4 regions of the Falsarthrobacter nasiphocae genome follow, and region 1 is predicted to be linked to each of the others. Evidence: riboswitches for the same ligand, from Rfam matches in the RefSeq annotation. Region 1 holds a riboswitch; each other region holds the start of a gene.
What was found. A riboswitch is a leader RNA that binds a small molecule or an ion and turns the genes downstream of it on or off. The one in region 1 is predicted to bind S-adenosylmethionine.
Positions count from the first base shown of each region.

Region 2: it holds a riboswitch for S-adenosylmethionine, as region 1 does, so the genes downstream of both, J2S35_RS04575 (MetQ/NlpA family ABC transporter substrate-binding protein) here and J2S35_RS03215 (trans-sulfuration enzyme family protein) in region 1, are expected to answer to the same signal.
Region 3: it holds a riboswitch for S-adenosylmethionine, as region 1 does, so the genes downstream of both, metX (homoserine O-acetyltransferase MetX) here and J2S35_RS03215 (trans-sulfuration enzyme family protein) in region 1, are expected to answer to the same signal.
Region 4: it holds a riboswitch for S-adenosylmethionine, as region 1 does, so the genes downstream of both, J2S35_RS06030 (acetate--CoA ligase) here and J2S35_RS03215 (trans-sulfuration enzyme family protein) in region 1, are expected to answer to the same signal.

Region 1 covers NZ_JAVDUI010000001.1:713,211-720,301, reverse strand. Annotated here, with positions in the region: gene purH (bifunctional phosphoribosylaminoimidazolecarboxamide formyltransferase/IMP cyclohydrolase) at 1-1,095, shown strand, start outside; gene J2S35_RS03220 (hypothetical protein) at 1,430-1,681, shown strand; SAM riboswitch class I at 1,829-1,931, shown strand; gene J2S35_RS03215 (trans-sulfuration enzyme family protein) at 2,037-3,233, shown strand; gene J2S35_RS03210 (NAD(P)/FAD-dependent oxidoreductase) at 3,264-4,757, shown strand; gene J2S35_RS03205 (zinc ribbon domain-containing protein YjdM) at 4,866-5,237, shown strand; gene J2S35_RS03200 (Ltp family lipoprotein) at 5,744-6,133, shown strand; gene J2S35_RS03195 (Gfo/Idh/MocA family protein) at 6,282-7,091, opposite strand, start outside.
Region 2 covers NZ_JAVDUI010000001.1:1,007,675-1,014,765, forward strand. Annotated here, with positions in the region: gene disA (DNA integrity scanning diadenylate cyclase DisA) at 1-721, shown strand, start outside; gene J2S35_RS04555 (hypothetical protein) at 801-1,424, opposite strand; gene J2S35_RS04560 (HhH-GPD family protein) at 1,519-2,421, shown strand; gene J2S35_RS04565 (hypothetical protein) at 2,643-2,861, opposite strand; gene J2S35_RS04570 (amino-acid N-acetyltransferase) at 3,037-3,585, opposite strand; SAM riboswitch class IV at 3,658-3,771, shown strand; gene J2S35_RS04575 (MetQ/NlpA family ABC transporter substrate-binding protein) at 3,911-4,804, shown strand; gene J2S35_RS04580 (methionine ABC transporter ATP-binding protein) at 4,810-5,877, shown strand; gene J2S35_RS04585 (methionine ABC transporter permease) at 5,949-6,602, shown strand; gene J2S35_RS04590 (carboxymuconolactone decarboxylase family protein) at 6,753-7,091, shown strand, end outside.
Region 3 covers NZ_JAVDUI010000001.1:1,738,109-1,745,199, forward strand. Annotated here, with positions in the region: gene J2S35_RS07850 (ABC transporter ATP-binding protein) at 1-1,382, shown strand, start outside; SAM riboswitch class IV at 1,554-1,673, shown strand; gene metX (homoserine O-acetyltransferase MetX) at 1,709-2,917, shown strand; gene J2S35_RS07860 (DUF485 domain-containing protein) at 3,063-3,437, shown strand; gene J2S35_RS07865 (solute symporter family protein) at 3,434-5,041, shown strand; gene J2S35_RS07870 (CE1758 family FMN-dependent luciferase-like monooxygenase) at 5,251-6,408, shown strand; gene J2S35_RS07875 (CE1759 family FMN reductase) at 6,421-7,091, shown strand, end outside.
Region 4 covers NZ_JAVDUI010000001.1:1,338,549-1,345,639, forward strand. Annotated here, with positions in the region: gene J2S35_RS06020 (O-acetylhomoserine aminocarboxypropyltransferase/cysteine synthase family protein) at 1-63, opposite strand, end outside; gene sfnG (dimethylsulfone monooxygenase SfnG) at 60-1,298, opposite strand; gene J2S35_RS06030 (acetate--CoA ligase) at 1,368-3,350, opposite strand; SAM riboswitch class I at 3,476-3,563, opposite strand; gene J2S35_RS06035 (SRPBCC family protein) at 3,744-4,199, opposite strand; gene J2S35_RS06040 (iron-siderophore ABC transporter substrate-binding protein) at 4,334-5,395, shown strand; gene J2S35_RS06045 (FecCD family ABC transporter permease) at 5,448-6,437, shown strand; gene J2S35_RS06050 (FecCD family ABC transporter permease) at 6,434-7,091, shown strand, end outside.

The sequences.
Region 1 (7,091 bases):
GCCCGCCAGCGCCTCGCCTCCCTCGCGTTCGCGCACACGGCGGCCTATGACAACGCCGTGGCCGCCTGGACCGCCGCCCAGTTCGGCGACGACGACCAGCCCGCCGAGTTCCCGCCGTACGCGGGCGTCGCCCTCGAGCGCGCCGAGACCCTGCGCTACGGCGAGAACCCCCACCAGAGCGCGGCCATGTACGTGGACCACGCCGCCCCGGAGGGCATCGCCCAGGCGGAGCAGCTCCACGGCAAGGCCATGAGCTACAACAACTTCGTCGACGCGGACGCGGCCCTGCGCGCGGCGTTCGACTTCACGACGCCCGCCGTCGCCATCATCAAGCACGCCAACCCGTGCGGGATCGCCTCGGTCCCTGAGGGCGGCGAGATCGCGGACGCCTACGCGAAGGCGCATGCGTGCGACCCGGTCTCGGCCTTCGGCGGCGTCATTGCCTCCAATCGCACGGTGACGGAGCGCATGGCGCTCGCGGTCAAGGACGTCTTCACGGAGGTCGTCGTGGCGCCCGGGTTTGAGCCAGCCGCCGTCGAGATCCTCACGCAGAAGAAGAACATCCGCCTGCTCGTCCTCCCGGAGGGCTTCCGCCGGGACTCGGTGGAGATGCGCCAGATCTCCGGCGGCATGCTCCTGCAGAAGTCTGACGTGATCGACGCCGAGGGCGATTCCCCGGCCAACTGGACCCTCGTGGCCGGAGAGGCCGCGGACGAGCGGACCCTGGCCGACCTCGAGTTCGCGTGGCGCGCCGTGCGGGCCGCCAAGTCCAACGCGATCCTCCTTGCGAAGGACCAGGGCGCCGTGGGCGTGGGCATGGGCCAGGTCAACCGCGTGGACTCCTGCCGCCTCGCCGTTGAGCGCGCCAACACGCTCTTCACGGTGGACGGAGAGCCCGTGGAGCGCGCGCGGGGCGCCGTGGCCGCCTCGGACGCGTTCTTCCCCTTCGCTGACGGCCTTCAGATCCTGCTCGACGCCGGCGTGCGCGCGGTCGTCCAGCCCGGCGGCTCGGTGCGGGATGAGGAGACGATCGCCGCGGCGAAGGAGGCCGGCGTGACGATGTACCTGACCGGCACGCGCCACTTCTTCCACTAGAGATCGCGCGTCATGATGTGGTTGGCACGGCCGTGCCACTGATGTGAAAATGAGCGGGCTCTGCCGTGAATCGTGGAAGTTTTTCACCGAATCGTCCACCAGAAGACAGAGCCCGCTCATGATCCAGGGTGACGTGCCTGTGGCACTGGCCGGACGCTTGTGCCTCCTCGCTACGTCATCTCCTGGACAGAGACGCGCAGGTCTACGTTGCTGAGAGGATCGGTGCTTCCGGCCATGGCGGACTGCTGCCCCCGAGGCGGCCCTCGACACTCACTCCAGGCTGCATCGCGCACATCACCGCAGGGGGATCTTGATTGTGTCTCGTCCTAGAATCATGAAATCCATCGCTCCTTCCCTCGCCATTCTGGCGACGGCGATATTTTTGTGGGTTGCCGCCCGCGGAACGCGGAGCCCTCGCGAGACCGTGATTCTTTTCTCACTCATTTTTGGTCTGTATCTGCTGGGTGCGGTGTGGGCGTATTTCCGACGGCAGCATGGACTGGCCGTATTTTTGGCTATCGTGTCTTTCGTGGCAATTCCAGCCCTGGTTTCCTATGGATATTTTGTTGAGATGGTGACCCGCTGAATCTTGGGGCATGGCGTTGTTGACCCCATCTGTGTCGACCGCGCCGTGGGCCATCACCGCTGGGCTCCTCGTGAGCCCCGTCCGGACTCCTGCGATCCGCCCCGCGTGTTGACGAGCGTCCGCCTTCGGCGCTACGGTCGGAGAAGCAAACCATCAAGAGCGGCCGAGAGATCTGGCTCAGTGACGCCGCAGCAACCATGGTCGACGACCCTTCGCCGCCCAACGGTGCTTCCGCCAGAACCGATGGAGATGTATCACACGAGCCGTCTCCGGGAGCCCTCGGCAGGACTGCGCCCCGTTCCCGGTCTCACCGTTCACTCTGATGCCTCCCTTGGTTGATCCCAAGGAGTGTCCTATGACCCGATCCATCCCGGCGCGGCGGAGCGCCGCGCGCCCCCGCTCGTTCTCCGAGGTCCCACACGCCGGGCCCGGTTTCCACACCAGGGCCGTCCATGCGGGCCACGGCGCGGAGCCCCGCCCCGCCCCGGATGCGCGCTCTCGCGTGGAGGCGCAGCTGGCGGCCCTCGAGGGCGGCGAGGCGGCCTTCGCCTTCGCCTCTGGCCGCGCCGCGTGCACGGCGGTCCTGCGCGCCATGCTCGGCCCGGGTGACAGCGTCCTCTTCGGGCGTCAGGGCGACGCCGGCTCCCGCCGCGTCGTCGAGCAGCTCGCCCCGGCGGTCGGCTTCACCCAGACCCTTGTGGACGTCTCCGATCTCGACGAGGTCGAGGCCGCCGCGGCCCGCACGCGCCCCGCCGTGATCTGGGTCCACTCGCCGTCCGCCCCGTTCCTCGCTGTGGCGGACATCCCCGCGCTGGCCCGCGTTGCGGCCTCGGTGGGGGCCGTGCTCGTCGTGGACAACACCGCGGCCACGCCCTTCGCGCAGCAGCCGCTCGCCCTCGGCGCGGACGTCGTCGTCCACTCCCGGGCCGGACTCCTCGCGGGGCACGGGGGCGCGCAGGGCGGCGCCGTCGTCGTCGGCCGCTCAGGGCTCCCCAGCCCTGGCGAGGCGGGAGGGACCGGCACCCCGCAGCTGAGGAGGAGGGGGCTCGCCGAGGCCGTGGCGCGCGCCCGGCAGGAGGACGGGACGGCCGCCGGCACCCAGGCGAGCGCGCTCATCACTCGGGGGCTCCCGACGCTGGGGCTGCGCGTGGAGCGCCAGAGCGCCACGGCCCTGCAGCTCGCGCGCTGGCTGGAGCACCAGCCGGACGTGGAGGAGGTGCTGTACCCGGGGCTGCCGGGCTGCCCTCAGCACGCCGTTGCGCGGCGCCAGATGCGGTGCTTCGGCGCGGCGCTCGGGCTGAGGCTCTCGGGAGGGCCGACGGCGGTGCGCGGCTTCGCGGAGTCCACCCTCCTCTTCGCGCCGTCAGCCGGCGGGGGAGGGGTGGCCTCGGGGCTGAGCCTCGGTGACGGGCTCGTGGGCCTGTTCGTGGGGCTCGAGGACGGCGCGGACCTGAAGCGGGACCTCTCCCGGGCGCTTGACCACGCGAGGGCGCGGGTCGAGGAGGAGTGGCTCCTGCGGGCCGGCTCGATGTTCGCGGGCGCTCTCGGCTGACATTCTGGCTTGCCTGAGATGCTAGGGGGCATGGAGAAGAACTCAGCTGAATCAACGGTGAATGCGGGCACGCGGGAGGTCGACGTCGTCGTCATCGGCCTCGGCAACGGCGGGGAGGGGATCATCTCGAACCTCGCGGGCCAGGGCCTCGAGGTCGTGGGAATCGAGGCGCACCTCGTCGGCGGGGAGTGCCCCAACTACGCGTGCGTGCCGAGCAAGATGATCCGGCACGAGTCCATGCGGGAGCACCCTGCCTGGGACCGCGTGGCGCACCGGATCCGCCGGGACACGGCGCACAACTGGGACGACTCCACGACCACGGAGAACCTGCGGGAGACCGGCGCGGAGATCATCCACGGCATCGCCGAGCTGACGGGGGAGCGCACCGTGACGGTGCGGCATGCCCGCCCGGACGAGAGCCAGGGCAAGACCCCCGACGGCAGCCCCAGCGGCTCCCACGACTCGGCCTCCGACGCCTCAACCGAGACCGTGTTCCGCGCTCGGCGTGCCGTGGTCCTCGGCACAGGCTCGGTCAGCGTCCTGCCCGAGGTCAAGGGCTCCGCGGGAGACGTGGGCCAGAACGCGATGGCCTTCCCGACCGCGCAGGAGACCCGCCGCCCCGGCGAGCCCGTGCGCTTCTGGACCCACCGGGACGTGGCCACGGCCACGACGCTCCCCGCCAGCGTCGCTGTCATCGGCGGCGGCGTCATCGCGTGCGAGCTCGGCCAGTTCCTGGCCCGCTTCGGGGTCGAGGTGACCATGCTTGTGCGCGGCCCGCGCCTCATGCGGACCGAGGGCGCGAGCGAGGCCGAGTTCATCAAGGGCTGCCTCGAGGCGGACGGCGTCCGCGTCCTCACCGAGACCGAGGCCGTCTCCGTTGAGCACACGGAGTCCGGGGCCGTCCGGGCGGTGCTCTCCACCGGCGGGGAGATCGTCGTCGAGCGCATTCTGGCGGCCACCGGACGCAAGCCGCGGGACCCGCGCGCGACGGACGTCTACTGCCGCGTCCTCGAGGACGGTGAGCCCTCCTCCTGGCTCTTCGCGGTGGGGGACCAGGGCTCGCACGGCGAGTTCACGCACGTGGCCGTTCCGGACGGGAAGATCGCCGCGGACGTCATCCTCGCGGGCGGGGAGGTCGACGACGTCTCGCCGTTCCCCCTCCACGCCGTCCCGCGCGTGACGTTCACGGTCCCGGAGATCGCCGGAGTCGGGCTGACGGAGGACGCGGCGCGGGAGAAGGCCGAGGATGAGGGCTGGGACGTCGTCGCCACGACCAAGGACGTCAATGAGAACGCTCGCGGCTGGATCGACGAGCTGCACGGGTCGATGACCCTCGTCGCGGACCGGAAGAGTGGGCGGCTCCTGGGGGCCTCCGTGGCCTGCGAGGGGGCGGGCGAGGTCCTCGGCGCCCTGACCGTGGCCGTCCACGAGAAGATGACAGTCGGGGAGCTGCGGCGCGTCCTCTGGGCGTACCCCACGCTGCACCGCGTCATCGGGGACGCGCTCGCCGAGCTGGACGCCTGAGCGCCGCCGGGGCAGGCCCAGCACAGCCGGGGGCGGAAGGAGACCAGCGCGGCGCTCCTTCACCCCGGCGCCGGCGGCCGCGCGGGGCGCCGGCGGTAGAATTGGCCTGTGACTGACACCCAGACTGACGTCCTGCCGCCCTGCCCCGAGTGCTCCTCCGAGTACGTCTACGAGATGCCGCCGCTGCTCGTCTGCCCCGAGTGCGCGCATGAGTTCTCCCCCGCGGACGCTGACGCTCCGGGAGAGGACGACGACGCCCCCCGCGTCATCAAGGACGCCGTCGGCAACGTCCTCGCGGACGGGGACACCGTCACCGTCATCAAAGACCTCAAGGTCAAGGGCCAGTCCCAGTCCATCAAGGTGGGCACCAAGGTCCGCGGCATCCGCCTCGTGGACGGGGTCGGGGACCACGACATCGACTGCAAGGTGGACGGGTTCGGCCCCATGCAGCTCAAGTCCTCGGTGGTCAAGAAGGTCTGACCCGCCGCGTTTCCTACGCGCTTCGGCAACCTCGGCGCCCGCCAGGTGAATACGTGAAAACGGCACCCCACGATTGGGTTGAACAATTCGCCCGTTTTAACTGTCTACTTTTCGTGCTGTAGAGTCTTGTCTCACATGAGGTACGTGATCTGCGTGCCCAGTAACGCGGCCTCTGACCGCGTTGCGACGGCGGACTCAACGAGGAGTATGCGATGTCTAACTCTCTTCCCGGACCAAGTGATATTCATGGGCCGGCTACTCATCCTCAGCCGGGAGTTCCCGGAGGGCCTACTGGCTATCCGGCTCCCGAATCTGGTTCGCACGCCCCCAATAAGCGGGGTGGCGGCTGTCTTAAGTGGGCTCTCATTATCGGTGGAGCTTGCCTTGGTCTCATCATCTTGATGAGTTTAATTGGGTCGCTGGGCAAGTCCAACGACACTAGCAGTTCAAAGACGACTCCCTCGGCTACCCCGTCGATTGCACAGCCCACGGCTTCGGAGACCGCCGTGGCGCCGACCGAGGAGGCTAGCGCTACGCCCGAGCCTGAAGTGACGACGCCGGCCGCAGCCGCCCCCAGCCAGCCGGCAGTGTCGGCGGTCAATCAGGCTGCACTGAACAAGGCGAATCAGTACGCGTCGGTAATGCACATGTCCAAGCAGGGAGTCTATGACCAGCTTGTGTCGGAATACGGGGAAAAGTTCACACCTGAGGCGGCCCAGTACGCAATCGACAACATGAAGGCGGACTGGAATGCTAACGCCCTGGCGAAGGCGAAAGTTTACCAGAAGCAGATGAGCATGTCGCCCAGCGCGATCTACGATCAGCTGGTTTCCGAGTATGGCGAGAAGTTCACGCCGGCTGAGGCGCAGTACGCGGTTGATCATCTAACACAGTAACGTGGGTCATCCGTAAGGTGTTCCTGAGGACAGGAGGGCCGCCCCCTGGGGGGGCCCTCCTGTTTATCTTTGGCGTTCAACTGAACGGATCGCGCTCACAGCGTCACCCGGCCTGCCGCGTCGCGCGCCTCGCATGGGCTGATTGCTGCTACGCCTCGTCGTTCGGGTAGACAACCCCGATGCTCTCGCGGATTGAGTCGAAGAGCTCCATCTGCCGCAGCGAGTCCGCCCAGCTCATGACGGGGGACTCCGTGTCGCCGAGCTGGATGCGCGTGGTCGCCTCCCGCATCTCGTAGACGTACCCCTTGCCCTCAAGCTCGAACGTCAGGACCTCCTCCGCCGGGGCGTCCTGGCCCGTGAGGCGGGCGCCGGCGGGCGTGCGCACAATCCGCGCGGTGCGCGGGGCGTGGAGGGGCTTCTCGACGACGAGCGTGCCGCCGCTGCCGGAGATCACCGCGGTGCTCGGGCAGTCGCTCACGAGCGACATCTGCATCTGGGCCATGTGCCCGCCCTCGAAGACGCCCGTCAGGCCCGTCAGCTCGTCCACGCCCGAGGCCGTCCGGCGGGCCGTCGCATCCACCTGGGTGGGGAAGCCGAAGACAGCCCACGGCCAGTGCAGGACGTACACGCCGAGGTCAAGGAGCGCTCCGCCGCCGGCGTCCACCCGCCAGATGCGGTGATCCGGGTCCGCGGGGGCCACGAACCCGAGACTGGACTGGATCCACTCAGGCGTGCCGACGACCCCGTCCGCGACGAGCGCCATGATGCGCTGCACCCCCGGCTGGAAACGCGTCCACAGGCCCTCCATGAAGAACAGGCCCTTGGCGCGGGCGAGGTCGAGGAGCCCGCGGAGCTCGGCCGCGTTGATCGTCACCGCCTTCTCGCAGACCACGTGCTTGCCGGCCTCGAGGGCGGCGCGGGCGTGCTCGGCGTGCTGGCCATGGGGGGTCGCCACATA
Region 2 (7,091 bases), 290 kb from region 1:
GCGGTACCGCGAGCGCCTCGAGTCCGTCATGCACCACCTCACCCAGCAGGAGCTCGAGGCCACCGTCTCGGTGCGGGAGCTCGCCACCGCCGTGCAGCGCCAGGAGATGGTGCGCCGCATCATCCACGAGATCTCCACGTACACGCTCGAGCTCGGCGCGGAAGGCCGCCTCGTGACGCTCCAGCTCGAGGAGCTCGCCTCCGGCACCGAGGGCAACACCGAGCTCCTCCTACGGGACTACGCAGGCCTGGACATTCATGACCGCGCCCACCCGGGGGCGGAGGGCTCAAGCTCCGCCCAGCCGACCACGGCCGGCGCAGCCCCGAAGGCCCCCCAGGAGCCCGCCTCGCCCAAGGCCGAGGCCGCGGCGGCCAAGGCCACAGCCAAGGTCATCGCGGATCAGCTCGCCGCACTCGCCGAGCTCACAAGCGCCGAGCTCGTGGACCTCAGCAAGGTCGCGGCCATCCTGGGCGTCGAGTCCAGTGTGCAGTCGCTCGACAGGCTCGTTCAGCCCCGGGGGCACCGCATCCTCGGGCAGATCCGCAACCTGCCGCGGAGCGTATCAGACCGGATCGTGGCCCGGTTCGACGGCCTCCAGGGCCTCCTCGCAGCCTCCACCGAGGAGCTCATGAGCGTGGACGGCGTCGGGGAGCAACGGGCCAGGATCGTCCGGGAGACCCTCTCCCGCATGGCAGAGCTCAACTTCTTCGAGCACTACTAGGCCCCTCGCCTCAACTGAGCGCCACCCTCCAGCTCGCGGCCTGCGAGCCCCGGGGGTGCCCGCCACCGCCAGACCCGGGCTACTGGGCGTTGAGCTGGAACGTCTTCGGCGCCGAGGACACCTTCCCGAGCGTCCCCACCAGCTGATACGTGCCGGGGTCCGCGGGAGCGGCCGTCGCCGAGCACGAGCCCGAAGACTTGCCGCGATTCCACGTGAAACGCGCCGTCTCCGACTTCCCGGGCTGGATGTTCTTGTACAGGTCCTTCGCGTCCTTGCGGCAGACAGTCGTGGAGAACACCTTCTGGGAGCCGTTGAGGACGCTCAAGTCCATGACCTTGGTGCCCACGTTGACCACGCACGCCTCGCTCGAGATATTGGTGATCTTCAGCTCGAACACGGGCATGTCCTTGGGGCCGTACGCCTCCTTGTCCGGCTTGGCCTCCAGCTGCACGAACTGGTCGTAGCAGAGGGGGTACTCGGCTCCACTCGCGCTCGGCGCCGCGCTGGCAGAACTCGGGGCGGACGGAGTCGCGGAGGCCGTGGGCCCGGCGGCCGGCGCAGACGAGGGCGCACTGTTCCCCGCCGCGCGAACGAGCGCCACAATGCCCGCAACAATCCCCCACACGATGGCCACGAGCAGGAGCAGCACAATGACGGCTGCGATGCGTCGGCGGCGGTACACGGCAGGCGACAAACGGGGCATGGATCTGCTTTCCTCCGGGCGGGCGGCTCTCCGCACGAGTCTATGCGGCCAACCTGGCCGCCTCTTCAGAGCCCCTCCCGCATAGGCTTGAACGGTGACCCCGACAGCCGCCCGCCTCGACTCCTTCCACCGCCGCCTCCTCGACTGGTTCGACGACCACGAGCGAGACCTTCCCTGGCGCCACGACGGCACCACCGCGTGGGGCGTCTTCGTCAGCGAAGTGATGTCGCAGCAGACCCCCGTCGCCCGCGTGGCCCCCATCTGGGCGGAGTGGATGACGCGCTGGCCCCGTCCGGCCGACCTCGCGTCCGTCCCCGAGGCTGAGGCGGTCCGGGCCTGGGGCCGTCTCGGCTACCCGCGGCGGGCCCGGCGCCTCCACGCAGCGGCCGTGGCCATGGTCGAGGACCACGCCGGCGAGGTCCCCGACACCGAGGAGGAGCTCCTCACCCTCCCCGGCGTGGGCCAGTACACGGCCGCCGCCGTCGCGGCGTTCACGTTTGGCCGCCAGGCCGTCGTCGTCGACACGAACATCCGGCGCGTCCACGCCCGCTGGGAGACGGGGCACGCCCTGCCGGAGCCGAGCCTCACGCGCCGGGAGATGGCGCTGGCCGCCGAGCTCCTCCCGTCAGAGGAGAGCGGGCTCTCGCCGAGGTACAACGCGGCCGTCATGGAGCTGGGGGCGCTGGTGTGCACGGCGCGCTCGCCGCGGTGCGGGGACTGCCCTCTCCTCGACGACTGCGCGTGGATTGCGGCGGGGCGGCCCGAGCCGCATTACACCCCGAAGGGCCAGCCGTGGGCGGGGACGAAACGGCAGATCCGCGGGGCGATCGTCGGGCATCTGCGGGAGCGGGAGGACGGGGACGCGCGGACGACGACGATCCAAGCCGTTGTGGGCTCGGTCCAGCCCTCCCCTGAGCCAAGCCGCGTGGAGGAATGCCTCGAGGACCTCATCAGGGAGGGCATGGTGACGCAGGACGGGGACCGGGTGACGCTGTAGGCGTGGCGAGTGCCTGCGCGCCGAACCCCCGTGACAACGGGGCTGCGAAGGCCGAAACGCTCGCCGGGCCGGAGGTCAGGCAAGGCCGAGGGCCGGACCCCATGGGGACGTGAAAGCGGCGGCCCCCAAACGGGAACCGCCGCTGCACGAAAAGAAGTGGGTGAGCCGCTGCGTGACTGTGCGCGGCCTGCACCGGGACGCCGCTCTCACGGCACGGAGTACTACTCGTTGTTGCCGAGCTTGTCCTTGAGGAAGTCCCCGGCCTTGTTGAGCTTGTCGCCGTGCTGCTCCTGCAGACCGTCGACCTTCTCGTTGAGGCCACCGAGCTTGTCGCCATGCTGCTCCTGCAGACCGTCGACAGCTCCGTTGAGACCGCCCTCGCCGTTGGCGGCGTTTCCGAGCGCGTCCTTGGCACCATTCTTGATGTCTTCGAAACCCATGTGCGTCTCCTTCTGTTGAAGAAAGACCTGAATCACCGTGATGATTCCGGCGGCGCCAGTCCGGTCAGCGCTCTTGTTCTTCAACCTAGACCCGTGGCGACGATTCCCGCAAGCACCCCGGTGAATCCCCGGGGTGCGGCCAGCCCACTGCCAGGGACCGCATCGCAGCACCCGTTCAGGAGAGGCGGCGAATCATCCGAGTGTTGCCCAGGGTGTTGGGCTTGACCCGCGCCAGATCCAGGAACTCGGCCACGCCCTCGTCGTGAGACCGGAGGAGCTCCGCGTAAACGGCCGGATCGACGTCGTCCTGATTGCTCATGACCTCAAAGCCATGGCGAGCGAAAAAGTCCACCTCAAAGGTGAGGCAGAAAACCCGGGTGACCCCAAGGCTGCGCGCGTCGTCGAGAAGAGACTCAAGCAGGCGGCCCCCGAGGCCCTGGCCGCGAGCCCGCCCGTCAACCGCCAGCGTGCGGACCTCAGCGAGGTCCTCCCACATGACGTGGACGGCGCCGCAGGCAAGAAGCCCCTCGGCGTCCTCGGCGACCCGGAACTCCTGGATGGACTCGAAATAGGAGACGGCCTCCTTGGCCACAAGCACGCGCTCAGCCGCGAGCGGTGCGACGAGGGCGCGGATCCCCGCGACGTCCCCCGTCCTCGCGCGGCGGATGACCACGTCCGGCTGTGCGTCGGGTCCGTGCGGTGGGGTGAGGGATTTCGCGGCCATGCCTCCCAGTATGGGTTGCGGGCGGCCGGATTTGTGAACGCGCCCGCCTCTGGGTCAATATAGGAAAAGCAGGATCAAGAGACCCGACGCAAAGCTCTGGCTAGTCGGGCGGCAACCCTCTCCCGTAGTGGGGTGCCCCAGATGAAGATCCGGCCGGCGCGGATTGCGCTCCGGCAAGTACGGCGGTTCCTCGCAGAGAACAGCCTCGATCACACATGAAGGGCCCTTCCTCTGCGAGCCGCCACAGTACTGATGCGGCTCACCGTTCACTTCCAGCCGTCTCTGTGGACACAGGCGGCGGCTGACCGTCACATCAAGGAACATCATGAAACTCAAGAAGCTCATCGCTGCGGCGGCTATAGCCCCCATCGCCCTCAGCCTCGCGGCCTGCTCGCCCTCCGAATCCTCGGGCGACGCCAGCGGCTCGAAGGACTCGAAGACCGTCACGATCGGCATCGTGGACATCAACCCCCAGCAGGACGTGCTCAAGGAGGTCGCGAAGGAGAAGGGCATCAACATTGTCTACAAGCCCTTCCAGACCTACACGCAGCCGAACCCGGCGCTGAAGCAGAAGCAGATTGACCTCAACTGGTTCCAGCACATCGCGTACCTCGCGGACTACAACGTCAATGCGAACGACACACTGACGCCGATCGGCCCCACCGAGATCGTCCCGCTGGGCCTGTACTCCAAGAAGCACACGTCCGTGAAGGACCTCCCGCAGGGCGCCGAGGTGGCCATCCCCAACGACTCCATCAACGAGGCGCGCGCGCTCAACCTCCTCAAGGCCCAGGGCCTCGTCACCCTCACCTCCGAGACCACGGCGCCGAGCACCCTGGACGTGGACAAGGCGAAGTCCAAGGTCAAGGTCACCCCGGTTGACGCCACCCAGACCGTGCTCCAGCTGAGCTCGCTCGACGCCGCCGTCGTGAACAACACGTTCCTGGGCCGCGCGAACCTGGACCCGAACAAGGCCCTCGCGAAGGACGACCCCAAGGATCCCTCGGCCGTCCCGTACGTCAACGGCTTCGTCTCCCGCGCGGAAGACAAGGACAACGAGACCTACAAGCAGATTGCCGAGCTCTACCACGACTCCCGCGTCCAGGAGGCCGTGAAGAAGGAGTCGAAGGGCACCTCGGTCGAGGCGAAGAACTCGCAGGCCGAGATGATCGACGTCCTCAAGAAGTACGAGGACTCGCTCAAGAACGCGAAGAAGTAGGCGCAGTGTCGTCAGTTCTCAACTCCTCGGCGGCGGGCACCGAGCCCGCCGCCGAGGGCGCCATTGTCTTCACCAACGCGACGAAGCAGTTCAGGGTCGGCAAGAACCTTGTCACGGCGGTGGACAACGTGTCCCTGCGCATCGAGAAGGGCGAGATCTTCGGGATCATCGGCTACTCGGGTGCGGGAAAGTCCACAATCGTCCGCCTCATCAACGGTCTTGAGCCCGCCACGAGCGGCTCCATCCTCGTCAACGGCCAGGAGGTCGTGGGGCTGAGCGAGGGGCAGCTGGCGAAGATCCGCCCGAACATCGGCATGATCTTCCAGCAGTTCAACCTCCTCACGTCCCGGACCGTGGAGCGCAACGTCGAGTTCCCGCTGGAGCTCGCCGGGTGGCCCAAGGCCAAGCGCAAGGCCCGCGTGGCCGAGCTCCTCGAGTTCGTAGGCCTCTCCGACCGCGCCAAGAACTACCCCGAGCAGCTCTCGGGCGGCCAGAAGCAGCGCGTGGGCATCGCCCGCGCCCTCGCCAATGACCCGGCGATCCTCCTCGCGGACGAGTCCACCTCGGCCCTCGACCCGGAGACGACCGCGGAGGTGCTGCGCGTCCTCAAGCGCGTCAACGAGCGCCTCGGCATCACCATCGTGGTCATCACCCACGAGATGGACGTCGTGCGCACCATCGCGGACCGGATCGCCGTCATGGAGAAGGGCCGCGTCGTGGAAACCGGCAGCACGTTCGAGATCTTCTCGAACCCGCAGACCACCACGACCCGCTCCTTCGTCTCCACCGTGGAGCACTCCGAGCCGAACGCCGAGGAGCTCGCGCACTTGCGCAGGCGCTTCGATGGGCGTCTGGTCACCGTGACCATCCGGGACGGCTCCCGCGTGGGCACCATCCTGTCCGACGCCGGCGCGGACGGGGTTCGTTTTGAGGTGGTCTACGGCGGTATTTCCGCACTGCAGGAGAGGTCCTATGGCTCCCTGACCGTGGCCCTCACGGGGAACGATGCGGCCATTGACCGCCTCATCGCCAACCTCGCCTCCGAGACCGATGTGAAGGAGCTTTCCGCATGACGGCCTCCCTGACTACCACCGCGCTTTCCACCTGGGTGCCGCTGGCCGCGAATGACACGGACTGGAACAAGATGCGTCCGGCGCTGCTCGACGCGCTCCAGGACACCCTGTACATGGTGTCCCGGACGCTCCTCTTCGCCGGCATCCTGGGCCTGATCGTCGGCCTGCTGCTGTACTGCCTCCGCCCGAAGGGCATCCTGGGCGGGTCCCCCGTGGCCCGCGGGCTGCACCTGGTGCTCAACCTGATCATCAACACGGTGAGGCCCATCCCGTTCATCATCCTGCTCGTGGCCGTCTGGCCGCTGACGGAGGCCGTGGTGGGCAAGACGATTGGCCCGAACGCCGCGGTCTTCGTCATGACCATCGGCGCGACGTTCGCGGTGGCTCGCATCGTTGAGCAGAACCTCATGAGCGTGGACCCCGGCGTGATCGAGGCAGCCCGCTCCATGGGCGCCAAGCCGTGGCAGATCATTCGCAAGGTGATCCTGCCCGAGGCGCTCGGCCCGCTCGTCCTCGGGTACACGTTCCTGCTCATCGGCATCGTGGACATGTCCGCGATGGCCGGCGCCATCGGCTCCGGCGGCCTCGGCAACTTCGCCATCATGTACGGATACCAGCAGTTCAACACGGAGCTCACGTGGGTTGCGGTGGCGATCATCATCGTCCTCGTGCAGATCGTGCAGTTCTTCGGAAACTGGCTGGCCCGGAAGATCATGCGGCGGTAGCAGGGGGCTCTCCCCCGTCATCACGCGGATCCTCGGCCCCTGGCGCTTCGGCGCTGGGGGCCGAGTGCTTTCAGTCCAAGCACCCGCCCCCGCACTCTGACGAGCTGCCGGGGGCGGATTCTCCCTTTCCCGGCCGTTAGGATTCTTGGCATGAGCCAACCGTCTTCCCCTGGTGCGCTGTCCTATTACCTCGACAAGTCCAACCCGGCCGCGTGGAAGGCCATCGGGGCCCTCTCGAAGGCAGCGGGGGACGACGCGCGGGCGGCGGGGCTCTCCCCGGAGCTCGTCGAGCTCGTGTGCCTCCGCGTCTCCCAGATCAACGGCTGCGCCTACTGCCTTCACGTCCACACGAAGAAGGCCATTGCGGCAGGGGTCAGCGATCAACGCCGCGCCCTCCTCGCCGCGTGGGAGGAGTCCGACCTCTATTCGGACGTGGAGAAGGCGGCGCTGCGCCTCGCCGAGGCCGTCACCACGCTTCACCCCGCAGAA
Region 3 (7,091 bases), 1.0 Mb from region 1:
AGCAAGCGCTCCAGCAGGCCTTCTCGCAGCTGCTGTCGTCGATCATCCAGGTCGTCGGCATCATCGTCATGATGTTCATCGTGTCGTGGCAACTGGCTCTCGTGGCCCTCATCGCGCTGCCGCTCTCCGGCGTCGCGGCGGGTGTGATCGGCTCCCGCAGCCAGGCGAAGTTCAAGGAGCAGTGGAAGAACACGGGCGCCCTCAACGGGCAGATCGAGGAGTCCTTCTCAGGCCACGACCTTGTCAAGGTGTTCGGCCGCGAGGAGGAGATGATCTCCCGCTTCGACGAGCGCAACGAGGAGCTCTACCGGGCGTCCTTCGGGGCGCAGTTCATCTCCGGCATGATCATGCCGGTCATGCAGTTCGTGTCCTATCTGAGCTACGTCGGCATTGCGGTGCTCGGCGGGCTCCGCGTGGCCTCCGGCCAGATGACGCTCGGCGACGCGACCGCGTTCATCCAGTACTCGCGCGAGTACACGCAGCCGCTGGGGCAGATCGCCGGCATGGCGAACATGCTCCAGTCCGGCGTGGCCTCCGCGGAGCGGACGTTCGAGTTCCTCGAGGCCGACGAGGAGGCGTCCGAGGGTGAGAGCTCGGTCCTTCCGGCGCGAGTCGAGGGCCGTGTCGAGTTCAACCACGTCGGCTTCTCCTACGTGGAGGACAAGCCGCTCATCCGCGACCTCACGTTCACCGCCGAGCCTGGCCAGACCGTGGCCATCGTGGGACCGACGGGCGCGGGCAAGACGACGCTCGTCAACCTCCTCATGCGGTTCTATGAGATCAAGACCGGCTCGATCCGCCTGGACGGCGTGGACGTGCGGGACCTCTCCCGCACCGAGCTCCGCTCCAAGGTGGGCATGGTCCTCCAGGACGCGTGGCTTTTCGGGGGCACCATCCGGGAGAACATCCGGTACGGACGCCTGGACGCGACGGACGAGGAGGTTGTCGAGGCGGCCCGCGCCACCTACGTGGACCGGTTCGTCCGGGCCCTGCCGGACGGGTATGACACGGTGATCGACGACGAGGGCACCAACGTGTCCGCCGGTGAGCGGCAGCTCATCACCATTGCCCGCGCGTTCATTGCCCAGCCCTCGCTGCTGGTCCTGGACGAGGCGACGAGCTCCGTTGACACCCGGACCGAGCTCCTTGTGCAGAAGGCCATGGCGGCCCTGCGCACGGACCGGACGAGCTTCGTCATCGCCCACCGCCTGTCCACCATTCGGGACGCGAGCATCATTCTCGTCATGGAGGACGGCGACATCGTCGAGCAGGGCACGCACGCGGAGCTCATCGCCCGCGAAGGGGCGTACTACCGCCTCTACATGTCCCAGTTCACGCAGGGAGTGGACCTCGAGGCCGAGGAGGCCGCCGCCAAGGCATAGCCCTCAGGAGCCTGCCACGGGGCCGCCCGCGCGTCGCGCGCGGGCGGCCCCGTCTCATGTGGTGCGAGCCGCTGGACACTCGGGGGCGCTGCACGGGGCGGGCCTGGGACCCGTGCAGCGCGCGCAGGGCGTTGCGAGGGGGCGGGGCTTCGGTCCACAATGGACGGGTTAGGTCACGAGTACCAGCTGACAAGCCCCGGCTAGCTGGTCGGCAACCCTCCCACCGCGGCGGGGTGCCCCGGGTGAGGACCTGGTCCGCAGCCACAACCGGCGCGCGGGCAAGCGCGGCCGCCTCGAGTGCGGCCTGGGATCTTGGAAGGCCGCCGATGACCTTGTCTCAGCACACCCCGTCACCCGCCCGCACCCAGTCACCCGCTCACGCGCCCTCGACCCCCTCTGGCGCCGCTTCCTCGCAGGCACTGCGCCCGGACGGGGCGGCGAGCCCGGGCGGCCCGGACCGCGACGGCGGGGCACCCACGGCCGCAGGCGTCACCGTCGTCGGCCCCCTTGACCTCGAGTCAGGCGAGAGGCTCGAGGACGTGAGCCTCGCGTGGGAGTCCTGGGGGACGCTGGACGCGCGGGGGCAGAACGCGGTGCTGGTCCTGCACGCGCTCACGGGGGACGCCCACGCGCACGGGGCAGGGGCGGATCCGGGATGGTGGGACGCGCTGATCGGGCCGGGGCGGGCCGTGGACACCACGCGCTTCTTCGTGGTCGCCGTCAACGTGCTCGGCGGGTGCGCGGGATCGACGGGGCCGACCTCGCTCAACCCCAGGACGGGGCGGCCGTACGCGGGGGCCTTTCCCGCGGTGACGCTACGGGACGGGGTCAGGGCGGAGCGGCTGCTCATGGAGCGTCTCGGGGTGGCCCGGTGGGCGGCGGTTCTGGGCGGCTCGCTGGGCGGGGCTCGGGCGCTCGAGTGGGCCGTGACGTTCCCCGGCCTCGTGGACGCCTGCGCCGTCATCGCCTCAACGGCGGCGTCCTCCGCTGAGCAGATCGGGCTCGGCGCCGTCCAGTGCGACGTCATCCGGGCGGATCCCGACTTCCGGGGCGGCTTCTACTCGCGGGAGCGGCCCCCCGTGCAGGGCCTGAGCCTCGCGCGGCAGATCGCCCACGTCTCCTACCGCTCCGAGGCTGAGCTTGAGGCGCGGTTCTCCCGGTGCCCGCAGGAGGGGGACGGGGCGGAGGGGTTCGCCATCGAGTCGTACCTGCGTCACCAGGGGGCCAAGCTCTCCCGGCGCTTCGATGCGAACAGTTACCTGCGCCTCACGCAGGCGCTCATGGGGCACGACGTCGGGCGGGGACGGGGCGGGGTCAAGGCTGCGCTCGCGCGGGCTGCCGGGGTGAGGTTCCTCGTGGCGAGCGTGGACACGGACCGGCTCTACCTGCCGGCGCAGTCGGAGCGGCTAGCGCGTGCTCTGGGGGCGCCCCATGTGAGCATCTCGGCCCCGAACGGGCACGACGCATTTCTCACGCACGCGGCTCTCCTCGAGGGCCCTGTCCGGGGGCTCCTCGGCACCGACTCGGCAATGTGATCCGACACATATGTGACTGTGATCTAGGTCTCTGTTAATCTCGATCCAACTCGCGGGAACGCCCGTCGAGAGGACAATGGGGCCCGCCCTCACGCCGAGCGAGAGACGACGGCGGCCCACTGAGTGTGAAGGTAGGGCCGCGGCCATGCATCAGCCACGCGCAGACGAACGGAGGCTGGACTCCTACGAGGCGGTCCAGGACTCCGCACCGTTCCGAGAGCTCAAGAGCCGCCACCGGCGATTCGTCTTCCCCCTGGCGATCGCCTTTCTCGTCTGGTATTTCGCCTATGTCATTCTGGCGGCCTACGCGCACTCCTTCATGTCCATCAAGGTCATGGGCAACATCAACATCGGCCTGGTGTTCGGTCTTCTCCAGTTTGTGAGCACGTTTGTCATCACCGCGATGTACGTGCGCTTCGCGAACCGAACCATGGACCCGCTGGGCGAGGAGATCAGGGCCGACTACGCCGACGCCACGGGCCCCGCCCTCGGCTCCGCTGACAAGGAGGACCGCGCATGATTGCCGCGCCGACCATCGCCGCCGCCGTCGGGGACCCCGTCCTCAACATCTCGATTTTCGCGGCCTTCATCATCGTGACGATGATCATCGTCATCCGATCCTCGCGCGCCAACACCACGAGCGCGGACTACCTCGCGGGCGGGCACTCGTTCTCCGGCTCGCAGAATGGCCTCGCCATTGCCGGCGACTACCTCTCAGCGGCGTCGTTCCTCGGGATCGTCGGCGCTATCGCCGTCCAGGGGTACGACGGATTCCTCTACTCCATCGGATTCCTCGTGGCCTGGCTGGTGGCCCTCCTCCTCGTGGCGGAGCTCCTGCGCAACACGGGACGCTTCACGATGGCGGACGTGCTGAGCTTCCGGCTCCGTCAGCGCCCCGTGCGCATCGTCGCCGCCCTGACGACGCTCGCCGTCTGCTTCTTCTACCTCCTCGCACAGATGGCCGGCGCCGGCGGCCTTGTCTCCCTGCTCCTCGGGGTGGACTCCAAGACGGGCCAGTCGCTCGTCATCGCGGTGGTCGGCGTCCTCATGATCGCGTACGTCCTCATCGGCGGCATGAAGGGCACCACGTGGGTGCAGATCATCAAGGCCGTCCTCCTCATCCTCGGCGCGGGCATCATGAGCGTCTGGGTGCTCGCCATGCACGGGTTCGACTTCTCGAGCCTCCTCGGCCACGCCGTGGAGACCACCGGGAAGCCGGAGCTGCTCGAGCCCGGCCTCAAGTACGGCAAGAACGACATCACCCGCCTCGACTTCGTCTCGCTGTCCCTGGCCCTCGTGCTGGGCACTGCCGGGCTGCCGCATGTGCTGATGCGCTTCTACACCGTGCCGACGGCGAAGGAGGCCCGGCGGTCCGTCGTCGTCGCCATCATTCTCATTGGCCTCTTCTACCTGTTCACGCTGGTGCTGGGCTACGGCGCGGCCGCGCTCGTGGGCCAGGAAGCCATCGCCAAGGCGCCGGGCGGCGTCAACTCGGCGGCGCCGCTCCTCGCCTTCTCTCTCGGCGGCACAGTCCTCATGGGGCTCATCTCAGCGGTGGCCTTCGCCACGATCCTCGCCGTCGTGGCCGGCCTGACCCTCACGGCGGCCGCCTCGTTCTCCCACGACATCTATGCGAATGTCCTCAAGAAGGGGCAGAGCGATCCTCAGGCCGAGGTCAAGGTGGCCCGACGGACGGTCGTTGTCATCGGCATTCTCGCCATCGTGGGAGGCATCGGGGCGCAGGGACAGAACATCGCGTTCCTCGTGGCGCTCGCATTCGCCGTCGCCGCCTCCGCGAACCTCCCGACGATCCTCTACTCCCTCTTCTGGAAGGGGTTCACGACGCGCGGGGCGATCTGGTCCATGCTGGGCGGCCTCATCGGCTCCCTCGTGCTCATCGCCCTCTCACCCGTCGTGAGCGGGGGGCCCACATCCATGATCCCGGACGCGGACTTCGCGGTGTTCCCGCTGTCCAACCCCGGCATCGTGTCCGTCCCGCTCGCCTTCCTGCTCGGATGGATCGGCTCGGTCACCGACCGCGTCGGGGAGTCGCCCGCCAAGTATGCCGAGATGGATGTTCGGAGCCTGACCGGCATTGGGGCGGCCAAGGCTGTCGACCACTAGGCACGGCGACGCTGCGAACACCGACGGGGCTCGGGCCAGACGGCTCGGGCCCCGTCGGTGCTCCGCCCACCCGTCCCAGAGGGCGCGCCTCCAAGCGCTCGACGTGGAATATCCGGCGCGCCGGGGCAGTTGACAGGCGAGAGCGAATGACGGACGGCGCAGCGAAGACGGCGCCGCCTCAGATCCCCTTCGAACGTTTGGAAGAGAATATGCAGTTTGGACTTTTCACCGTCGGTGACGTCACCACGGACCCGGTCAGCGGCCGCACCCCCACCGAGCACGAGCGCATCAAGAACACGGTGGAGATGGCCAAGCTCGCCGACGAGGTCGGCCTCGACGTGTTCGCCACGGGGCAGCACCACAACCCGCCGTTCATCGCCCCGGCCAACCCGGCGATCTTCATGGCGCACCTGGCCAGCCAGACGAAGAACATCATCCTTTCGACGTCCACGACGCTCATCACGACGACCGACCCCGTCCGCATCGCCGAGGACTACGCCTACGCGCAGCATCTCGCCGACGGCCGCGTGGACCTCATGCTCGGCCGCGGCAACACGGGCCCCGTCTACCCGTGGTTCGGCAAGGACATCCGCGAGGGCATCCCGCTCGCGATCGAGAACTACGCGCTCCTGCACAAGCTGTGGCGTGAGGAGAACGTCTCTTGGGACGGCAAGTTCCGCACCCCGCTCCAGGGGTTCACGTCGACGCCCCGGCCGCTCGACGGCGTGCCGCCCTTCGTCTGGCACGGGTCCATCCGCAGCCCCGAGATCGCCGAGCAGGCCGCCTACTACGGCGACGGCTTTTTCCACAACCACATCTTCTGGCCGCCCCAGCACGCCAAGCAGATGGTGGACTTCTACCGCCAGCGCTTCGAGCACTACGGCCACGGCCGCGCGCAGGACGCCATCGTCGGCATCGGAGGCCAGACCTACATGGAGTCCTCCTCGAGCGCGGCGCGCGAGCATTTCCGCCCCTACTTCAACAACGCACCCGTCTACGGAGGCTCCGGGACCCTGGAGCAGTTCACGGAGCAGACGCCGCTCACGGTGGGCACCCCGGAGGAAGTCATCGAGCGCACGCTCGGTTTCCGGGACTACATCGGCGACTACCAGCGCCAGCTGTTCCTCGTCGACCACGCAGGCCTGCCGCACGCGGACGTCATGAAGCAGATCGAGCTCCTCGGCACGGTCGTCGTCCCCGAGCTGCGCAAGGAGATGGGGACCCGGCGTGCGCCCGGCGTACCGGACGCGCCCTCGCATGCGTCCCTCGTCGCGGCCCGCGCCGCTGCAGGAGACGGGGCGCCGGAGCCGGGGCCCCGTGCCCCGCAGGCGGACGACGTCACCGGCACGCGCGCCGAAGAGCGCTGAGAGGAGAGCACCATGAGCACCCCCAGGTACAGCCTCGTCGTCGTCAGCGGCGGCCTGAGCGAGGAGTCGGCGACGCACCGCCTCGGCGATGCGCTCGCGGCAGCCGTCGTCGAGCGCGGGAAGGAGGCGGGGGTGGTGGTGACGCCACGGCGCATCGCCATCCGCGACCTCGCGCAGGAGATCGCCTCCGCGTCCATCACGGGCTTCGCCGCAGGCGAGCTCGCTGAGGCCTATGACGCGGTGGCGGACGCGGATGCGGTCATCGCCGTCTCACCGACGTACAAGGCGAGCTTCACGGGCCTGTTCAAGGCCTTCTGGGATGTGACCCCGGACGGCATCATGTCTGGCGTGCCAGTGATCCTCGGCGCCACGGGAGGGTCACCGCGACACTCCCTCATGACGGACACGGCCCTGCGCACCCTCTTCGCCTACATGAAGGCCTGCGTTGCCCCGACCGGCATCTATGTCGCGGCGGAGGACTGGGGCCAGCGCAGCCTCGAGGCGCGCATCGGCGAGGCCGCGGACGAGCTCGTCCGCGCCCTGGGCTTCTCGACCCCGCCAGCCCCGCCGGCCCGGGACGCGGGCGAGCCAGGGGAGTCCGAGGACGCGGGCCAGGCCCCGACGGTGGGCCGGGCCAACCTGGAGGAACTGCAGCGCCCGAACGCGCGCCGCACGCTGGCGGG
Region 4 (7,091 bases), 630 kb from region 1:
ATCCGGGGTCCCCCCGGCGTGGAGGGCCCGCGTGCGGAGCCCGAAGGTGCGGTCCTGGCTCATGCCGCGCTCCTCTCGGGGGACAGGGTGGCGTCGGCGGAGGCGGTGGCCTCCTCGGCGCTGACGCCCGGCACGTCCGGAACGAGGCTCGAGTCCAGTTCCGTGCCGTGGGCGCGGGCGAGGTCCGCCTCGAGCTCGCGGACAATCGGCAGGACGTCGCGCCCGAACGCGGCGACCTCCTCCTGGAAGTGCAGGTACCCGGTGAGGAGAAGGTTCACGCCGAGCTTCTTGTACTCGATGACCCGCTCCGCCACCTGCTCCGGCGTCCCGATGAGCTGCGTCTTGAACCCGTCGTTGTACTGGACGAGGTCCTCGAACGAGGAGTCTGCCCACATGCCCTTGCCGTCCTTCGTGGACTGCCCGGCCTCCTTGACGGCGCTCTGGAACCCCTCGACGGCGGGCCGGTGGGCCTTGGCGATGATCTCCCGGAGCGTCTCGCGGGCCTCCGCCTCACTCTCCCGCACGATCGCGAAGCCGTTGATCCCGAACTTCGGCGTGCGGCCGGCCTCCCGCGCGGCGGCGAGGACGCCGTCGACGTTCTCCGCATACCCCTCAAGCGAGCGGCCATTGGAGAAGTACCAGTCCGCCGTCCGCCCTGCCGCGGCCTGCGCCGCCGTCGAGTTCCCGCCGAAGAAGATCTCCGGGTGCGGTCGAGCCGCCTGAGGCAGGGGCTTGGGGCTAAGGGTGAAGTCGGAGATGTCGTAGTACGAGCCGCTCTGCGAGTACCCGTCCTCGGTGAGCAGGCCCCGGAGCGCGGTGATGAACTCCTCCGTGCGCACGTAGCGCTCGTCGTGCTCCAGCCACTCCAGCCCGAAGCCGGTGAACTCGTTCTTGAGCCACCCGGAGACGATGTTCACCGCAGACCGGCCGCCCGAGAGGTGGTCCGCCGTGATGAGCCACTTCGCCAGCACGCCGGGGTGCCACAGCCCAGGGTGGATGGCGGAGATGACGTTGAGACGCTCCGTGGCCCCGAGGAGAGCGAGGCTGAACGAGGTCGCCTCGTGCTGCTTGTCCGCGCCGTAGCTGGCCGCGTACCGGGTCTGGGTCAGCGCGTACTCGAACCCGGAGCGCTCGGCGATCCGCGCCAGCTCGCGGTTGTACGGGAACTGCCAGTCCGTGCGCTGCTCGATCGTCGAGACGACGAGCCCGCCCGAGACGTTCGGCACCCAGTACGCGAACTTCAGCGGCGTCTCCAGGGCGGAAACGGGGGTCTTGAGGGTGGACGAGAGTGTGCTCATGGGAGCCTCCTGGGTAGGGAAGGGTGAGGTGAAGGGAAAGGAGACGGGCCGCGAGGGCGGCGCCGTGGTTCAGAGGCGGGGAAGAATCCCCGCGGACCGGAGCCCGGTCACGCGCTCGCGAACGCCGGCAAGGGCGGGCTCGTTGGCGAGGCTCGAGGTGTCCCCGAGTGGGGTCTCCGTGAAGATCTGGCCCAGCAGCCTGCGCATGATCTTGCCGGAGCGGGTCTTCGGCACGTCCTCGACGGCCACGACGTGCGCGGGCTTGGCCACCGGGCCAATCGCGGCGGCTACCGCTTGCCTCACGCGTTCGCGGACCGCTGCGGCGTCATCCGTGCGCGTGGAGGGGCCGACGACGAAAACCGCCACAGCCTGCCCCGTTCGCGCATCAGGCACCGCGCACACGCCCGCCTCCGTGGCCTCGGGCAGCGTCAGGACCGCGGACTCGATCTCGATGCTGGACAGGCGGTGCCCGGACACGTTGAGGACATCGTCCGCCCGGCCGGAGACCCAGAGGTGGCCGTCGCGGTCGAGCGTCGCCCCGTCCCCGGAAGAGAACCAGCCCCGCTCCGCGAACGCGCCGAAGTACGAGTCCCGGTACCGGCCCGGGTTCCCCCACACGGTGCGGGCGATCCCCGGCGGGACGGCGCCCAGGACGAGGTGCCCCGACTGGCCCGGGCTCACGGGGCGGCCCGCGTCATCCACGACGAGCGCCCGCGAGCCCGGCAGGGCAGCGTGGACGGAGCCGGCGGGGACGGGCGCGGCGGCAGCGTCGTCGCCCTCTCCCATCTCCCAGGGGAGGGGGGAGCACACGGTGGCGCCGGTCTCTGACTGCCACCACGTGTCCACGTGGGGAAGGGGGCCGAAGGCGCGCGCAAACCAGGCGTGGGTGTCGGGGTCGATGGGCTCGCCCACCGTGCCGAGGATGGCGAGGCTTGCGAGGTTGTAGTGGGTGGGCAGCCCGTCCGGGAACCAGGAGCGCAGGGTGCGGACGAGGGTGGGCGCCGTGTAGTAGCTCGTCACACCGTAGCGCTCGATGATCTCCAGGTGCCGGCCGGGGTGGGGCGTGTCAGGCGTCCCCTCGTAGAGGACCTGCGCAGCGCCGTTCGAGAGCGGGCCGTAGAGCGCGTACGTGTGGGCCGTGACCCAGGCGAGGTCCGCGGTGCACCAGTGGACGCGGCGGCCGGCGACGCCGAAGAGCTGCTCGAACGTCAGGCTCGCTTGCGTGAGATACCCGCCCGAGGTGTGCACGAGGCCCTTGGGGCGGCCGGTCGTGCCCGAGGTGTACATGATGAAGAGGGGGTGCTCTGCGTCGAAGGAGGCTGGCTCGTGCACGGTGGGAAAGCCGCCGACGAACGTGTCCCACACCCGGTCTCGGCCGGGAGTCAGCGGGACGTCCAGGCCCGTGCGGCGGACCACGAGAACGGCCTCGACCCGGTTGTCCCCAGACAGGGCCTCATCCGCGAGAGGCTTGACCGGCACCGGCAGGCCGCGGCGATTCTGGCCGTCGCTTGTGATGAGCACCTTGGCGCCGGTGTCCTCAATGCGGAACTTCAGCGCCTCCGCGCTGAAACCCCCGAAGACGAGGGCGTGGACCGCGCCGATGCGCGCGCAGGCCAAGGCGGCGACGACGGTCTCCAGGATCACCGGGAGGTGGATGACCACACGGTCCCCCGGCCCGACGCCCAGCGACTCCAGGGCGTGGGCCGCCTGGGAGACGAGCTCCTGGAGGCGGCGGTACGTCACGGTCTGCCGGTCGCCGGGCTCTCCCTCAAGGTGCAGTGCGACCTCGGAGCCGCGGCCCGCCGCCACGTGGCGGTCCACGCAGTTGACGGCGACGTTGAGGCGGCCGCCCTCGAACCACGTGAAGGCGGGGACGCCGTCTGGGCTGACGGACTCGGCGTGGACGGTGTGCCAGGGCTCGTCCCAGTGAAGCCGGCGGGCGGCGTCGGCCCAGTAGCGCTGGCGCTCGGCCTCGGTGGTGGGGTGCGCGAGGAACTGCGGGTCCAGGGTGGGGTGCTGTGCGGCCGGGGCGGTGAGGGGCCCGTCTGGCAAGAGGGACTCGAGCTCCGAGGCGCGGGCCCGGCGGGGGCTGGCGAGAGCGGCGGCTGCGGTGAGTCCCGGAGCGCCTGGGGATGTGCGGGTGCGCAGAGGCGCGGCGGCCTTGACCACGGAAAATCACTCCATCGATCTTGGCGGAAGCACCCTGCTGAATCAGGGTTGCTGCGGCGTCATGGAGCCAAGTCTCTCGGCCGCTCTGGATGGTTCGTGTTTCTAGAATGCATCGAGCGGGCGCTCTGCGCAAGTCCCCTCGTGGGCCTGCCCACATGCTGGGCTTCTGGCCCCTGGTCTCATCCCGGGGCCGCTCGCCCCTTGCCCCTGGTCTCTTCCCCGCGCCCCGCGCCCCGCTGCGGGGCTGGGGCAGGGGGTGGGGAAGGGCGGGTCTCGCTAGGAGGCGAGCCGGGCGAGAGTCTCGCGGATGCCGTCGTCATTGCGGCGGAAGGCGCCCACGATGACGTACCCGAGCCGCGGCATCTTGGCCCCGGCCGTGTTCCAGGTCTCTGTCACGCGGGCGCCGCCCTCGGCGAGGGGCTCGATCTCCCAGCGCCACTGGTGGCCGCCGGGGTGGGTCCACTCGATGAGCCGGCCGTCCTCGAAGGCCGTGACGCGGTTACGGATCTTGTAGCGCAGGTGGTTGAGCTCCATGTGGGTGACGAACTCGTCGCCCAGGGTGAGGCGCTCCGGTCCAGTCACTTCTGCCTGGACGCTGCCGCTGCCGTCGAGTTCGTGGTGCCGGTGCGGGTTGGCCAGCGTCTCGAAGAGCTCCTTCGGGTCGCGAGCTGTCTCCACGGTGTAGGTGATGCGGTCTCGTGAGGTGACCTGTCGGGTCGGTGTCGTCTGCATGGGGACAGCCTACGAGACGAAAATCGGCGTTTATTAGGAAAGGTCCAGGTTTCCTAATAGGCCAAGCTCAGGTTAGTCTTACCTAAGCGACTCGTCGCTGCGTATGATCGACCGACCCTAGACAAGGATTCACTGTGGACTTCTCTCGTCGCACGGGCCTCCTGGCCTTCGGCAGCCTCACCGCGGCCGCCCTCCTCTCCGCCTGCTCCACCGGCTCGTCCGACAAGAGCGCCTCTTCGCCCTCCGGGTCTGCCGCTGCGGACAGCGGCGCGTTCCCCGTCACCATTGAGCACGCGTTCGGCTCCACCGAGATCAAGGCGGAGCCCAAGCGCGTCGCCACGATCTCCTGGGTCAATGCCGACGTCGTGCTGGCGCTGGGCGTGGTCCCCGTGGCCATGGCCAAGGACACGTTCGGTCAGAACGAGAAGGGCTCCCTCCCCTGGAAGGACGAGGCGCTGGAGAAGCTCGGCGCCCCGATCGGCTCGGACAAGGCCCCGGTCCAGTACTCCGACGCGGACGGCATCAACTTCGACGCCCTGGCCAAGGCGACCCCGGACCTCATCGTGGGCGTGTACTCGGGCATGACCAAGGAGGACTACGAGAAGCTCTCCAAGATCGCCCCCACCATCGCGTACCCCGAGGTCGCGTGGGGCACGTCCTGGCAGGACTCCCTCACCATCGTCGGCAAGGCACTGGGCCGCTCCGGCGAGGCCAAGCGCCTCCTCGATGAGGGCAACGCCAAGCTCGAGAAGGTCAAGAAGGACCACCCGGACTTCGCGGACAAGACGTTCATCTTCGCGAACCTCACCCCCGGCAAGACGGACGGCGTCGCCGCCTACACGAGCATCGACAACCGGCCCCGTTTCATGGAGTCCCTCGGGTTCAAGCCCGCGCAGGTCGTCGTCGACGCGGAGAAGAAGGCGGGGGAGAAGAAGTTCAACGTCCAGTTCTCCGCAGAGAACTCGAAGGACCTCGCCTCGGACATCCTCCTGACCTGGGTCCCGGACGCCAAGACCGCCGAGGCGATCAAGAAGGACAAGCTCCTCAGTCAGATCCCCGCGGTCAAGCGGAACGCGGCCGTCTTCGATTCGAACAACACGACGACGATCGCCCTGTCCGCGATCTCGATCCTCAGCATGCAGTACGCGATCGACAACTACGTGCCGAAGATCGCCGAGGCCGTCAAGAACGCGTAACCCGTCGATGAGTCACCCCGTTGAGAACCCGGCGCAGCAGAGGCGGCGGCGGATGACCGCGTGGGGGGCCGGCGTGATCCTGCTGGCCCTCCTCGCCATCAGCATCCTGCTGAGTCTTGCCGTCGGCGCGCGCAGCGTCCCTCTGGGGGACGTGTGGCGCGGGCTGACGGCGGATGACGGCTCCTTTGAGGCCGCCGTGGTCAGCGCCCGCGTCCCCCGCACGGTCCTCGCGGCCTGCGCGGGGGCGGCCCTCGGGCTCGCGGGCACAGGCATGCAGGGCCTGACCCGCAACCCGCTCGCGGACCCGGGCATCCTCGGGGTGAACTCGGGGGCGGCGCTCGCCGTCGTCGTCGGCATTTTCGCGTTCGGCGTGAGCGGGCTCGTGGGAACGATGGCGGCCGCCCTCATCGGGGCCGCCGCCGCGAGCCTGCTCGTGTTCCTCATCGCGGAGTTCGGCCCCTCGAACGGCTCGGCGGTCAATCTCGCCATCGCGGGCGCGGCCGTGGGCGCCGCGTGCAGCGCCGTCATCGGCGCCATCCTCCTCAACAGCCAGGTGACGCTGGACGTCTTCCGGCGGTGGCAGATCGGCTCGGTGGCGACGAACTCGTTCGAGTCCTTTGTGCCCGTGCTGCCGCTGCTCCTTGCGGGCGCGGCGCTCCTGCTCACCAACGCGGGCGCGCTCAACGCGATCGCGCTGGGCGAGGACGTCGCGCGCGGCCTGGGCGTGTCCCTGGGCCGGGCCCGCTGGACGGTGGGCGGCGGCTTCGTCCTCCTCGCGGCGGGAGCCACGGCGGTCGCGGGGCCCATCGGCTTCGTGGGGCTCGCCGTCCCGCACATGCTCCGGCTCTTGCTCGGCGGGGACCATCGGCGGATCATGCCCCTCAGCCTGCTGGGCGGGGCGGTGCTTGTGCTGGCGGCGGACGTGCTCGGCCGCGTGGTCGCGCCTCCGTCGGAGGTGGCGGCGGGCGTGCTGACGGCCGTCGTCGGCGCGCCGGTGCTCGTCTGGCTCGCGGCCTCGAAGAAGGGGGCGATGACCCAGTGAAGGCCGTCATCACCCTCTCCGTGGCGGTGGTCGCGCTCTTTGCGGGCTGCGTCCTCCTCGGCGACTACACCGTGACGATCCCCGACTTCTTCCGCATCCTCGGCGGCGAGACGATCCCCGGCGCGAGCTACATCGTCATGGAGTCCAAGCTCCCCAAGGCCGTTGCGGCGCTCCTCGTGGGGCTCGCGTTCGGCCTCTCCGGCGCCCTCTTCCAGACGCTTCTGCGCAACCCGCTGGCGAGCCCCGACATCATCGGGGTCAACAGCGGCGCGTCGACGGGCGCGGTCCTCGCGATCCTCCTCTGGGGCGCGCAGGGCATGCAGATCAGCGGCGCGGCGGTGGCCGGCGGCCTCCTGGTCGCGGCCGTCATCTATGTGCTCTCCATGAGGGGGAGGACGACGACGCAGGCCGGCGGCAGGCTCATCCTCATTGGCATCGGCCTCGCCGCCATGACGAGCGCGCTGACGAGCTGGCTTTTGACGCGCGTCGGCATCAACCAGGCCCAGGAGGCGCTCCTGTGGATGAGCGGCTCGCTCGGCCGGGTGACGTGGGAGCGGATTGGGATCCTTGCGGCGGCCCTCGCCGTGCTGCTGCCTGGCGTCGCGCTCATTGCCCGCCGGCTGCGGATGCTGGAGCTGGGGGATGACCTGGCGC